Regions from separate parts of the Sphingomonas sp. GW821-FHT02B09 genome, predicted to be linked through region 2. Evidence: predicted binding sites of a transcription regulator. Region 2 holds the regulator's gene; each other region holds the start of a gene.
The links. Region 2 encodes LexA, which represses DNA repair genes until DNA is damaged. Its sites were predicted from a motif close to GTTCCNCNCTTGTTCT; they were not measured.

Region 1 (3,274 bases), 940 kb from region 2:
CAGACCTATGCCGATCAGCTCAGCGCGATGAACCGTCATCGCGAGGCGGCGGACTGGTATCGCCGCGTCGTCGACGCCGATCCGACCGCATGGAGCGCCTGGCTGCAATATGGCGGCGCGCTCGAACAGGCGGGCGACTGGCCGGCGGGCCGCGTCGCCCTGCAGAAAGCGGTGGCGATCGCGCCGCGCGAGCCGCTCGCGCTCAACTATCTCGGCTATGCGCAGGCGGAGCGGCGGGTCGACGTACCGCAGTCGATCGCGATGCTCGAACGCGCGCATGCGTTGAAGCCCGACGATGCCTCGATCGCCGATTCGCTCGGCTGGGCCTATTTCATCGGCGGCGACGTCACCCGCGCGCAGCCGCTGATCGAAAGCGCCGCCGCGGGCGATCCGATCAATGCGGAGATCGGCGAGCATCTCGGCGACCTCTATTGGACCCGCGGCCGCCGTTACGAGGCGCGCTACGCCTGGCGCGCCGCGGCGCTGACCGCCTCGGCCGATGATGCGACGCGGCTCGCCACCAAGGCGGTGCAGGGGCTGCCGCGCAAATGATCGTCGAGCCGGCGCCTGCCAAGATCAACCTCGCGCTCCACGTCCGTCGTCGTCGCCCCGACGGCTATCACGAGCTGGAGACGCTGTTCGTCTTCGCCGCCGATGGCGACAGCGTGACGGTGGTGCCCGACGCGACCGACCGGTTCGCGATCATCGGGCCGTTCGCCGCCGCGCTCGCCGGCGCTGCGGATTCGGACAATCTGGTGATCCGCGCTGCGCACGCCTTTCGCGCGGCCTTCGGTATCGCGCAGCCGCATGCGATCACGCTCGACAAGCATCTGCCGATTGCCTCGGGGATCGGCGGCGGCTCGGCGGACGCGGCGGCGACGCTGCGGGCGCTCGCCGGGCTGCACGGCATCGCGCCCGACGACCCGCGGCTGTTCGTCATCGCCGAGGCGCTCGGTGCCGACGTCCCCGCCTGCCTGCTCGGCCGCGCGACGCTCGGCACGGGGAAGGGCGAGGCGTTGCTGCCGGTCGAGGGGCTGGCGGGCATGCCGCTGCTGCTGGTCAATCCCGGGGTCGCGGTGAGCACCGCGGCGGTGTTCGCGAGATGGGATGGCGTGGACCGCGGTGGCATTGCCGCCGACGGCGATGTGCTCGCGCGTGCGCTGGTCGGGCGCAACGACCTGCAGGCGCCGGCGGTGGCGATCGCGCCGGCGATCGCCGCGGTGTTGGCGCTGCTCGATGCGGCGGCGGGTGTGCGTCTGGCGCGGATGTCGGGCAGCGGTGCGACCTGTTTCGCGCTGTTCGAGTCGGTCGCGGCACGCGACGCCGCGGCGGCGCGCGCAGGCGCCGAGGGGTGGTGGACGCTGGCGACGACGCTGACCTGAGCCCGCTCTTCGCGGACGCCTTTCCGGTGCGGGATGGCGAAACACCCATAATCCTGCCGCGGCTTAGCGTTCCCCTCTTGTTCCAAGAGAACAAACGCCGTACATAGCAAAACAGACGCGTTGCCCCGGTGACGCGCTTGCTCTAGCGAGGAACCTCCCGATGGCCGCCAATCTGAAAGTGATCGACACCGGCATGGCAACCGCATCCACCGACCGGCAGAAGGCGCTCGACGCCGCGCTGGCCCAGATCGACCGCGCCTTCGGCAAGGGCTCGGCGATGAAGCTCGGCGCGAAACAGTCGATGGAGGTCGAGACGATCTCCACCGGTTCGCTCGGCCTCGATATCGCGCTCGGCGTCGGCGGCCTGCCGCGCGGCCGCGTGATCGAGGTCTATGGCCCCGAATCGTCGGGCAAGACGACGCTCGCGCTGCACGTCATCGCCGAGGCGCAGAAAGGCGGCGGCACCGCCGCCTTCGTCGACGCCGAACATGCACTCGATCCCGTCTATGCCAAGAAGCTCGGCGTCAACATCGACGAGCTGATCGTCTCGCAGCCCGACACCGGCGAACAGGCGCTCGAGATCGTCGACACGCTCGTCCGCTCGAACGCGATCGACGTGCTGGTGGTCGATTCGGTCGCCGCGCTCGTGCCCCGTGCGGAAATCGAGGGCGAGATGGGCGACAGCCACGTCGGCCTGCAGGCCCGGCTGATGTCGCAGTCGCTGCGCAAGCTGACCGGTTCGATCAGCCGCTCGCGCTGCATGGTGATCTTCATCAACCAGCTGCGCATGAAGATCGGCGTGATGTACGGCAATCCGGAGACGACGACGGGCGGCAACGCGCTGAAATTCTACGCCTCGGTCCGTCTCGACATCCGCCGCACCGGCGCGATCAAGGACAAGGAAGAGGTCACCGGCAACGCTACGCGCGTCAAGGTCGTCAAGAACAAGGTCGCGCCGCCGTTCAAGCAGGTCGAATTCGACATCATGTATGGCGAGGGCATCTCCAAGATCGGCGAGATCCTCGATCTCGGCGTCAAGGCCGGGCTGGTCGAGAAATCGGGTGCGTGGTTCAGCTACGACAGCGTCCGCATCGGCCAGGGCCGCGAGAATTCGAAGACCTATCTGCGCGAGCATCCCGAAATGGCCGACCGCCTCGAAAAGGCGATCCGTCAGCGCACCGAGAAGGTCGCCGAGGAGATGATGGCCGGTCCGGAAGCCGACGACGACATCTGATGCCGGCACATCGATAAGCACGAAACGAGAGGCTCGCCGGCAACGGCGGGCCTCTTTTGCTTGGAATTGCGCCAACCTTCTCCGGAGACTGCCGATGACCACCCATATTGACTGGACCGGCCGCGTCGGCACCGTCTGGGCGGAGGAATGGCGCCGGACCGAGCGCGCCTTCGCCGATCTCGCTCCACGGCTCGACGCCGCGATCCTCGCTGCCGCGCCGGCCGGCGCGATCAATGCGCTCGACATCGGCTGCGGTGCCGGTGCCACCGCCGCCGCGCTCGCCGCAGCGCGGCCAGACGCGCAAGTCACCGGTGCCGATCTGTCACCCGACCTCGTCGCCGTCGCCGAGGCGCACCATGCGCGCGCCAACCTCAGCTTCCGCACCGCCGACGCGTTGGTCGCCGCTGCCGGGCTCGCGCCGCTCGACCTGATCGTTTCGCGCCACGGCGTCATGTTCTTCGCCGATCCCGCGGCTGCCTTCACCCGTCTTGCTGCCGCGACGCGGCCCGGTGGCCGCTTGGTGTTCAGCTGCTTCGCCGCCGTCGCCGACAATCCCTGGGCGACGCTGATCACCCCCGCGCCGCAACGCTCGGGCAGCTACGTGCCCGGCCCCTTCGCCTTCGCCGATCCGGAGGCGGGCGCTGCGGTCCTCGCCGCC
Region 2 (3,274 bases):
GTCCTGCGTCGCATCGCTGCTGGTGCTGGGGGCACTGGTGCTCGGGCGCGAGGCGGTGACGTTGCGGCTGGTCGCCGCGGGCGCGATGACGGTGCTGCTCGTCTGGCCGGAGGCGGTGACCGGCGCGAGCTTCCAACTGTCCTTCGCGGCGATCGCGGCGATCGTCGCGCTGCACGAGCATCCGCGTGTCGAATCATGGTTCGCGCCGCGCGAGGAGGGGCGAATGGCTCGCGTGCTGCGATCGCTGGTGTCGCTGCTGCTCACCGGGCTGGTCGTCGAGGCGGCGCTGATGCCGATCGCAGTCTATCACTTCCACAAAGCGGGGCTCTACGGCGCGGCGGCGAACATCGTCGCCATCCCGCTCACCACCTTCGTGGTGATGCCGCTGGAGGCCCTCGCCCTGCTGCTCGACGCCTTGGGCTGCGGCGGGCCGGTCTGGTGGGCGACCGATGTCGCCTTACGCCTGTTGCTGGTCCTCGCGCATGCGGTCGCCGCTGCGCCGGGATCGTCGCTTGCGCTGCCGTCGATGCCGGCGGCGGCGTTTGCGCTCTTGGTGGCGGGGGGATTGTGGCTGGCTTTGTGGCGGACGCGGTGGCGGCGGCTCGGCGTGGTACCGCTCGTCATCGGTGCGGGCTGGACGTGGCTGACGCCCGCGCCCGACCTGCTGGTGACGGGCGACGGGCGGCATATGGCGGTGCGTGTCGGCGGCGGGCTGGCGCTGCTGCGTGATCGGGCCGGGGACTATACGCGGGACATGCTCGCCGAAAACGGCGGCGCCGACGCGGGGATGCTATTGGGGGAGCAGGCGGCGGCGCGCTGCACGCGCGATGCCTGTGCGGTCGATGTGGATGCGGGCGGGCGGCGCTGGCGGGTGCTGGCGACGCGGAGCCTGTATCCGGTGAACCGCGACGATCTCGCGACGGCCTGTGCGCGTGCGGATGTGGTGGTGAGCGAACGCCATCTGCCGCGGGCGTGCCGGCCGCGCTGGCTCCGGCTGGACGCGCCGATGCTGCGGCGGACCGGCGGGGTCGCGGTGACCTTCGCGGGTGGCGAGGTGCGGACGGTGCGGCGCGACGCGGATGCGCATCCGTGGTTCGCTGCCGTGCGGGTCATGCCGGCGGTGACGGGCGAGCACCATAGAAAGCGTCGATGGGGTGCCCCGTGAAAGTCCGCCAGTGCTCCTGCGGACGCAGGAGTCCAGAGCCAAGCAGAACAACGGCGTATGGCGTTCCGGACTCCTGGGCTCCTGCTTTCGCAGGAGCACTGGGATGACGTTCGCAGAGGTCTCGAACACGTCCGGGGTGACCGAGAGAGGGTGGAAAGCGTTGGGCGTACATGGAGGCCCATATGCGATCCCGCCGGCGGCTCAATCGTAGCGGCGCAGGATGCCCGACAATTTGCCTTGCACGCGGACGTGCGAGGGCACGTAGCGTTGCGGTTCATAGGCGCGATTGGCCGGATCGAGCCGGACCATCGCGCCCTCGCGACGGAAATATTTGAGCGTCGCCTCGCTGTCGTCGATCAGCGCGACGACGATCTCGCCGTCGCGGGCGACTTCGGTCCGGCGGATCAGCGCATAGTCGCCGTCGAGAATGCCCGCCTCGACCATCGAATCGCCCGATACTTCCAGCGCATAATGTTCGCCCGAACCGAGCAAAGCGGCCGGCACCGCGAGCATCGAGCTTCCCTCGAACGCCTCGATCGGCACGCCGGCGGCGATGCGGCCGTGCAGCGGGATTTCGATGACGTCGTTGGCCGGCGTCGCCGCGGGGCGGACGTTGCCGGTCTTGGCAGGGGGCACGGCCGGGGCGGCCGGCGCGGGCTTGCGTTCCGACCGTTCCGGCATGCGCAGCACTTCGAGCGCACGGGCACGGTTGGGCAGACGGCGGATGAAATGCCGTTCCTCGAGCGCGCTGATCAGGCGATGCACGCCCGATTTGGATTTCAGGTCGAGCGCTTCCTTCATCTCCTCGAACGAGGGCGAGATGCCGGTTTCTTCCAGCCGGTCGTTGATGAAGCAAACGAGCTCGTGTTGCTTGCGCGTGAGCATGAGCGGACCTTCCCCGTCGGAACAGACGCGGAACTTCTAGGGAACAGGATAGCGCGCGTCAAGCGATGACGAGGATTTCTGCCGAGTCGCCCGCACTGGCGGCAGGCGCGTCCACCGGCCGCACGATCAGGCAGTGCGAGCGGGCGAGCGTGAGGAGCATCGAACTGTCCTGGATGGTCGAGGCAAAGGCGCGACCGTCGCGCAGCTCGGCGCGCAGATAGTCGGTGCGCGGGCCGTTCGCGGGCAGGTCCTCGCCGAGGATGGTCATCGTCGTGCGCGGTAGCGGGTCGGCGGCGCCGGCGAGGCGCGCGACCAGCGGTTTGACGAACAGCAACGCGGTGACGAATGCGGACACCGGATTACCGGGCAGGCCGAGCAGGATCGTGTCGCCGAGCCGGCCCGCCATCATCGGCTTGCCGGGGCGCAGCGCGATCCGCCAAAAATCGATGCTGCCGCCGGCGGCCTCGAGCGCCGGACGGACGAGATCGTGGTCGCCGACCGAAGCGCCGCCGGTGGTGACGAGCAAATCGGCTTCGACACCGGCGAAGGCGTCCCGCAACGCGCCGAGATCGTCGGGGAGAATGCCGAGGTCGATCAACTCGATCGGCAGGTCGGCGAGCAGCGCCGCCAGCATCGCGCGGTTCGATTCGGGGAGCGCGTCGGGCGAGGCGCCGCGGCCGGGCTCGACCAGTTCGTCGCCGGTCGCGCAGATCGCGACCCGCACGCGGCGGTGGACGGCGATCGTCGCCACGCCGCCGGTCGCCGCGACCGCGATCCGCGCGGCGGTCAGCCGCTCGCCCTGCGCGATCAGCCGGCCACCGGTGGTGAAATCGAGGCCGCGGCGGCGGGTGTTGCGGCCGTGCGTCGGCGGACCTTCGCCGGTCAGCCGGATTGCCGTGCCGTCGGCGGCGACTTCCTCCTGGATCATCACCGTGTCGGCGCCCGCGGGCATCGCCGCGCCGGTGAAGATCCGAACCGTTTCGCCTGGGCCGACCGCGCCGGCGAAGGGGCGGCCGGCGGCGCTTTCGCCGATCAGCGTCCAGGGACCGGGGAGGTCGGCGAAGCGGATGGCATAGCCGTCCATCGCCGACAGATCGGTCGCCGGCTGCGTCCGGTGGGCGGCGACGTCGGCGGCGGCCCAGCGTCCGTGCGCCTGAGCGAGCGGCACCTCTTCGACGGCGATTGGGGCCGCCGAGGCGAACAGGCGGGCTTGCGCCTCGGCGA
Region 3 (3,274 bases), on a different contig from region 2:
CGGACGGCGTGCGTGGCCGTGGCGCATCCTGACGTACCTGTCCCATACGGCTTCCTTCCATTTCAGCGAAGGGATGCACCATCAAGCTGTGGATCAAACACTTAGACGGCGATCGGGGACCCCGACGGATATATCGCAGGAGAGGGCCGCTGGCCGCGCCTTGCTGCGACAAAACCGGTCGCCAAACGGGCAGCCGGTTCGCCAGTACAAGCCGCCTAGAATAAGAAGGCGAACGACGCAGGGACTTCCAGGACGTGGCGTCTACAAACGTTAGCAATCCATCCACGACACCAACCGGGGTGCCGAGTGTGAGATCCCTCTCGACAGAACGCCCGCCGCCCTGACGATAAAGCGGCCAGCCTTGATACAATCGACGTCGCTTCTGTTGGCGCCGATGATTGATCGCCGGCGTATGTGCGTCAGAGCTTGTCCTTCAGACCCTTGGCCGCGGTGAACGAGACCTTCTTCGACGCGGCGATCGTCATGGCTTCGCCGGTCGCCGGGTTACGGCCCTGACGCTCCGGCCGATCCTTGACGGCGAACTTGCCGAAACCCGGGATCGAGACTTCCTCGCCCTTTGCGGCCGCGTCCGCGATCTGATCGAAGACTGCAGTGATCACCTTCTTGGCGTCGGCCTCACTCGAACCCGTTGATGCGGCGACGCCCTTGGCCAGCTCGCTAATGTTCATGTTATTCATGCTCCCTAGGAAAACGCGCGGGATCCTTACCGGTGACGAGCGACGACACCAATACCCCGCAGGATACGGAGAACGTCCGAGCGGTCGCGACAATGCTCGACAAGCACGAGGATCACGACGTGACCGTGGTTTATGCGACAGTCGGCTGAGTAGGGCTGAGCGCTAACCTCGCGGTTGACGCCATGAGAACCCAAACATCGACATCTAACGCGCGGCCTGCCGTTCGCGGGTGATGCGCGGATCCTCGTACAGGTCCCGCAGCGCCCGCAGCCGAAACGCATTCCACCAGCGTTGCCAACGATGCTCAGCCGCATCGTGGATCATGTGGCAGCGCTGGCAGAGCGCCCGGAGGTTAGCCGGATCGCTGTTACTTGGATCATGATCTAAGTGCGCGCACGCCAGCACGACATAGGTCGTTCGGACGCTCGTTAGTGTGAAACCGCCCTTCATTGAAACCCGCTTGCCTCGGCTTGATCGCCAACACCTCGCATCGGCATCCCACCAGCGTCCATCGCCAAGGTGAGCGACCCGCCGAAGGTGCGGCCGACCGCATTGCTCGCAGCGCCTGCCGGCGCGGTCGAACCGGATCGCGCCTGACAGCTGCTGCCAGTCGATCGGGTAAAGCCAACGGTTTTCGGCACGGATCGGCATCGCATTTCTATGAGTCACGCGACCAGCCTTGGAAAGCTGATTTTCGCCGTTTGTTTTCACACCGTTTTGCAGGTGTCCACCGCGAAACGATGAACCGAGAGGATCGAGGCTTGACCAACAGGGCTCGGCAACGGAACATAAAGGGAACGAGTAGAGTCTAATTCTTATGCCCGCCGCCCTTGATTCATCAGCGCCGACAATAGCGCATCTTCGGACGATCGCCACACCCGCGACCGACGGGCGGCTCGGGGCAGGGGGCCTTCGCGCTGGCGCGCTACACGAGGCGACGGCGCAGAGCGCCACGATGGTCGACGACGCGGCAACGACCCTTTTCCTCGCCAGCATCGCCGCGCGTGAAGCCGCTGTGACAGGCGGGCCGGTGTTGTGGGCGAGCTGCCGCGCCGACCTGTATGCACCTGCGCTGGAGCAGATCGGCTTACCGGCCGCAGCCGTGATCCATGCCCAACCGCGCGATGACGCGGCCCTTCTGGCGGTGATCGAGGATGCGGTGCGCGACGGTACACCGTCTGCCATCGTCGCAGAGGCGAGCAAAGTCTCTATGGTCGCCACCCGCCGCCTGCAGTTGGTCGCGGCGGAGGCTGACATGCCGGTCCTGCTTTTGCGCCGTCGACGCGGGCTCAACGAGGATCCGCTTGCCGAACCATCCGCGGCCTGGACGCGCTGGCGGATCGGCACCGCACCGTCCGAACGGCTTGAAGTCGCAGGTGTAGGAAGGGCGAGATGGGCGGTGGAGTGCGCTCGCCAGCGTGGGGGTGAGGGGTTCTCCCTGATTGTGGAGGGCAGCGATGAGACGGGTCGTCTCGCTGTTCCTGCCGGACTTGGCCACCGAGCGGCTGAGACGGTTGGAACGGTCCGCTTCGCGGCAGCCTGAACGGCCTGTCCTCGAGCTGCCGGTAGATGACGACCCCGGCGCCTGTTCGGTGCCGCGGGGCGGCGGTTGGCGGCCAGGTGCGCGGTGGGCACGCGAGGGCCTGCCTTCCCGCGCCGACGTCGAGACGCAGATCGCGGCGCTGCCAACACATGCGCAGCCGCCTATGCGCGAGCTCGGCCGGCGATCGGAGGCAGCAAGCCACCCTTATAAGACCGTAATCGCAGGGCATCCGGCGCCAAAAGCATCGCCGTTGGATATTAAAACCCATGGCTTTCCACCCTTGGCGCTTATCGGGAAGGCCGGCCGGCGCGAGGAGGTGGTTGCTGCCTGCGAAGGCGCACGGGCGCTTGGCATCCATCCCGGTATGGCTGCGACCCATGCGCGCGCTCTCGTATCGGATCTCGATTTCCGTCCGGCCGAGCCGGAGGCTGATGCTGCACTCCTCGACCGCTTGGCGCTGTTCGCGGTTCGGCGCTGGTCTCCGATTGCTGCTGTCACGCCCGCCGATGGGCTCTGGATCGACCTTGCTGGCTGCGCGCATCTGCATGGTGGTGAGGAGCGGTTCTGCAGGCGGCTGATCGCCTTCTGCCGTCGTGCCGGCTTCACCGCACGCGTGGCCGTCGCTGATACGGCAGGGGCGGCCCATGCCCTCGCTCGCTTCGGCCGCAGCGAGCTGACCCGCGTCGAGCCGGGTGCAACCGCTAGTGCGATCTCGCCGCTGCCGATCGTCGCCTTGCGCTTGGCGCCGAGCGCCATCAGCGCTGCCAAACGCTTCGGCTTCGAGACGATAGCGGATCTGCTGCCGGTCGCGCGTGGGCCACTGGCGCGTCGGCTCGGTCTGCCGGCAATCACGCGTCTGGACCAGGCGCTCGGCGCCGTGGCCGAGCCAATCACCCCGCGCGAGGATGCCGAAGTTCCGATCGTCGAGCGTCGCCTCCTTGAGCCGATCGGCACGGCCGAGGCGATCGAACAGGTTATGGGCGACCTGCTGAACGATCTTGCGCAGGTCCTGCAGGCGCGAGGCTTGGCGCAC
Region 4 (3,274 bases), on a different contig from region 2:
ATAGGGGTTCTTGACCGAGAAGCTGCCCGACAGCGTCTTGTGCGTGTAGATGTTGGCCGGGATCGGCTCGATGCACGCGCTGGTGCCGCCGCAGATGATGCTGATTGACGCGGTCGGCGCGATCGCCATCTTGCAGCTGAACCGCTCCATCGCGCCGGTGTCGGCGGCGTCGGGGCAGGGGCCGCGCTCGATCGCGAGCTGCATCGAGGCTTCGTCCGCCTGGCCCTTGATGTGCTTGAACATCCGCAGGTTCCACGACTTGGCCATCGCCCCCTCGAACGGCAGGCCGCGCGCCTGGAGGAAGGAGTGGAAGCCCATCACGCCGAGCCCGACCGAGCGTTCGCGGCCCGCGCTATAGGCGGCGCGCTCCATCCCCGGCTCGTGGCGGTCGATATAATCCTGCAGGACGTTGTCGAGGAAGCGCATCACGTCCTCGATGAAGCCTTTCTCATCCTTCCACTGGTCCCACGTCTCGAGGTTGAGGCTCGACAGGCAGCAGACGGCGGTGCGGTCGTTGCCGAGATGGTCGACGCCGGTCGGCAGCGTGATCTCGCTGCACAGGTTCGAGGTCGACACCTTGAGGCCCAGCTCGCGATGATGCTTGGGCATGTTGGAATTCACGTGGTCGGCGAAGACGATATAGGGCTCGCCGGTCTGCAGGCGGGTCTCGACCAGCTTCTGGAACAGCGAGCGCGCATCCACCGTCTGGCGGATCGTCTGATCCTTGGGGCTGCGCAGATGCCATTCCTCGCCGTTGCGCACCGCCTCCATGAAGGCGTCGGTGAGCAGCACGCCGTGGTGCAGGTTGAGCGCCTTGCGGTTGAAATCGCCCGAGGGTTTGCGGATCTCGAGGAATTCCTCGATCTCCGGGTGGCTGATGTCGAGATAGCAGGCGGCCGATCCGCGGCGCAGCGAACCCTGCGAGATCGCGAGCGTCAGGCTGTCCATCACGCGGACGAAGGGGATGATGCCGCTGGTCTTGCCGTTGAGGCCGACCGGCTCGCCGATGCCGCGGACGTTGCCCCAATAGGTGCCGATGCCGCCGCCGCGGCTGGCCAGCCAGACGTTCTCGTTCCACGTGTCGACGATGCCGTTGAGGCTGTCGGGGACCGAATTGAGATAGCAGCTGATCGGCAGGCCGCGCCCGGTGCCGCCGTTCGACAGCACCGGCGTCGCCGGCATGAACCACAGCTTCGAGATATAATCGTACAGGCGCTGCGCGTGTGCGGCATCATCGGCATAGGCCGAGGCGACGCGGACGAAGAGGTCCTGATAGCTCTCGCCCGGCAGCAGATAGCGGTCGTTCAGGGTCTCCTTGCCGAAGTCGGTGAGCAGCGCGTCGCGGCTATGGTCGACCTCGACCGGATAGGGGCGGGCGCGGACTGCCTTGCTGCCGGTGCCGACCGCCTCGGTGGCGGGGGAGGCGGTGGTGGCGCGTGCCGCATCGGTGGTGGCTTCGCCGGCCGGTGCTTCGATCGTGTCGCTGGTCATTGCTTCACCCTGCGTGTCCCTGAAATCCATCGAAACCGATCCTTCGTTCTCTAAGTGTTCGAATCGGCGGTGCATTCTCATGCTACCACCAAGGCGGCCCGAGGAAGAGAACAAAATGAGCACATCGCGATGCCGCGGCTTGCCCTGTATCGATGCCCGATATGGGGATCGACGGTGTTCTCTACCAGGAATTGGGTCCGCCCCCGAACTCAACCCCCACAAGTTGTGGCAAACCGACGCGGCAGGCAAGGGGGTAATGCGGCGGAGCGAGGCCGGTTCCGCCCCGCCGGTGCGCCCCGGCGACGGACGATGCCGCACGACGCGTGGACTTCCGCGGGTTACGGAAAGCGCAAGGGAACGATGCGGGAACGAAAATTTTTAGTCCCGGCGAATCCGGACATGAATCGCGCACGTGGCGGGTGGGACGGGACTAGGTCGCGCGGCGGGCGACGCGGCCGGGCTGTGCCTGCTGGAGCCGGTCGAGGTTGAAATTCTCGGCGAAATGCAGCCCCGCCTTGCCGTCCTGCGCCCAGGCGACGCGGGCGGCGAACATCTGGTCCTCGACCAGTTCGATCAGCACGTCGAGCCCGACCGCCTCGTCGTCGATCGCGACGCCGTCGATCATCGCGCCGCTCGCGGAGATGTTGCGGATACGCACGTCGCCCTGCGTGCGGCCGATCGCGAGCCGCGCCGAGCGCAGCATCTTGGTGCGCGGCGCGCGGCTCACCTTGTGGCCGACCGGCGCGGCCTGCACCGCGCCGCCGAGCTGCACGATCACCTCCGCATCGGCGATGCCGGCGCCGTAGACGAAGCCCTGGATATGGCTGCAGCCCAGGGTACGGACGAGCTCGATCTCGTCCTGGATCTCGACGCCTTCGGCGGTCGTCTCCATGGCGAGCGTATCGGCGAGCGTGACGATGGCGCGGATGATCGCCGCATTGCGGTTGCCCGGCTGCGCGGCGCCGCGGACGAAGCTCTGGTCGATCTTGATCTTGTCGAACGGTGCGGTGCGCAGATAGCCGAGGCTGGAATAGCCGGTGCCGAAATCGTCAAGCGCGAGGCGGACGCCGAGCGCCTTCAGCGAGCGGAACATCGCATCGGTTGCGCCGGATTCGTCGAGGAACACGCCCTCGGTGATCTCCAGCTCAAGCCGTGACGCGGGCAGGCCGCTGCGCGCCAGCGCCGAGGTGACGATCGCGGGGAAGGCGGGGTTGGCGAACTGGATCGGCGAGACGTTGACCGCGACGCGTACCGCGCGCGGCCAGCGCGCCGCGGCGTCGCAGGCGGTGCGCAGCACCCATTCGCCGAGCGCCTCGATCAGTCCGCATTCCTCCGCCACCGGGATGAAGTCGGCGGGCGAGATGCGGCCGCGCACCGGATGCTGCCAGCGCAGCAGCGCCTCATAGCCGGTGATTTCCTCGGTCGCGGTCGAGACCACGGGTTGATAATGGAGGTGGAAGCCGCCTTCCGCCAGCGCGGCGCGCATGTCGTCCTCCAGCGCCTTGCGGCTCTTCGCGCCCGACAGCATCTCCTCGGAGAAGAAGCGGTGGACGCCGCGGCCGTCGGCCTTGGCGGCATAGAGCGCGAGATCGGCGTTGCGGACCAGCTCCTCGGCATTGTCGCCGTGCTGGGGGGCGATGGCGATGCCGATCGAACAGCCGATCGTCACCGTCGCGCCGGCGATGAAATAGGGCTGCGACAGCGCGGCGATCAGCTCCCGGGCGAGCGTCGTCAACGTATCGCGATGGTCGATCGCGGGCAGCAGCACCTTGAATTCGTCGCC

Region 1: a site for LexA is predicted at 1,451-1,466, ahead of recA (recombinase RecA). Genes of this name have one in related genera too.
Region 3: a site for LexA is predicted at 1,482-1,497, ahead of AC07U4_RS22175 (ImuA family protein). Genes of this name have one in related genera too.
Region 4: a site for LexA is predicted at 1,599-1,614, ahead of AC07U4_RS11660 (ribonucleoside-diphosphate reductase subunit alpha). Genes of this name have one in related genera too.

Annotation. Positions count from the first base shown of each region.
Region 1 is NZ_JBWKVV010000001.1:41,436-44,709, forward strand. Features, by position in the region: gene AC07U4_RS00175 (tetratricopeptide repeat protein) at 1-552, shown strand, start outside; gene AC07U4_RS00180 (4-(cytidine 5'-diphospho)-2-C-methyl-D-erythritol kinase) at 549-1,382, shown strand; gene recA (recombinase RecA) at 1,543-2,616, shown strand; gene AC07U4_RS00190 (class I SAM-dependent methyltransferase) at 2,711-3,274, shown strand, end outside.
Region 2 is NZ_JBWKVV010000001.1:983,742-987,015, reverse strand. Features, by position in the region: gene AC07U4_RS04540 (ComEC/Rec2 family competence protein) at 1-1,165, shown strand, start outside; gene lexA (transcriptional repressor LexA) at 1,367-2,050, opposite strand; gene AC07U4_RS04530 (molybdopterin molybdotransferase MoeA) at 2,109-3,274, opposite strand, start outside.
Region 3 is NZ_JBWKVV010000009.1:98,825-102,098, forward strand. Features, by position in the region: gene AC07U4_RS22165 (HU family DNA-binding protein) at 420-689, opposite strand; gene AC07U4_RS22170 (hypothetical protein) at 903-1,349, opposite strand; gene AC07U4_RS22175 (ImuA family protein) at 1,654-2,241, shown strand; gene AC07U4_RS22180 (Y-family DNA polymerase) at 2,156-3,274, shown strand, end outside.
Region 4 is NZ_JBWKVV010000002.1:798,849-802,122, forward strand. Features, by position in the region: gene AC07U4_RS11660 (ribonucleoside-diphosphate reductase subunit alpha) at 1-1,521, opposite strand, end outside; gene AC07U4_RS11665 (EAL domain-containing protein) at 1,922-3,274, opposite strand, start outside.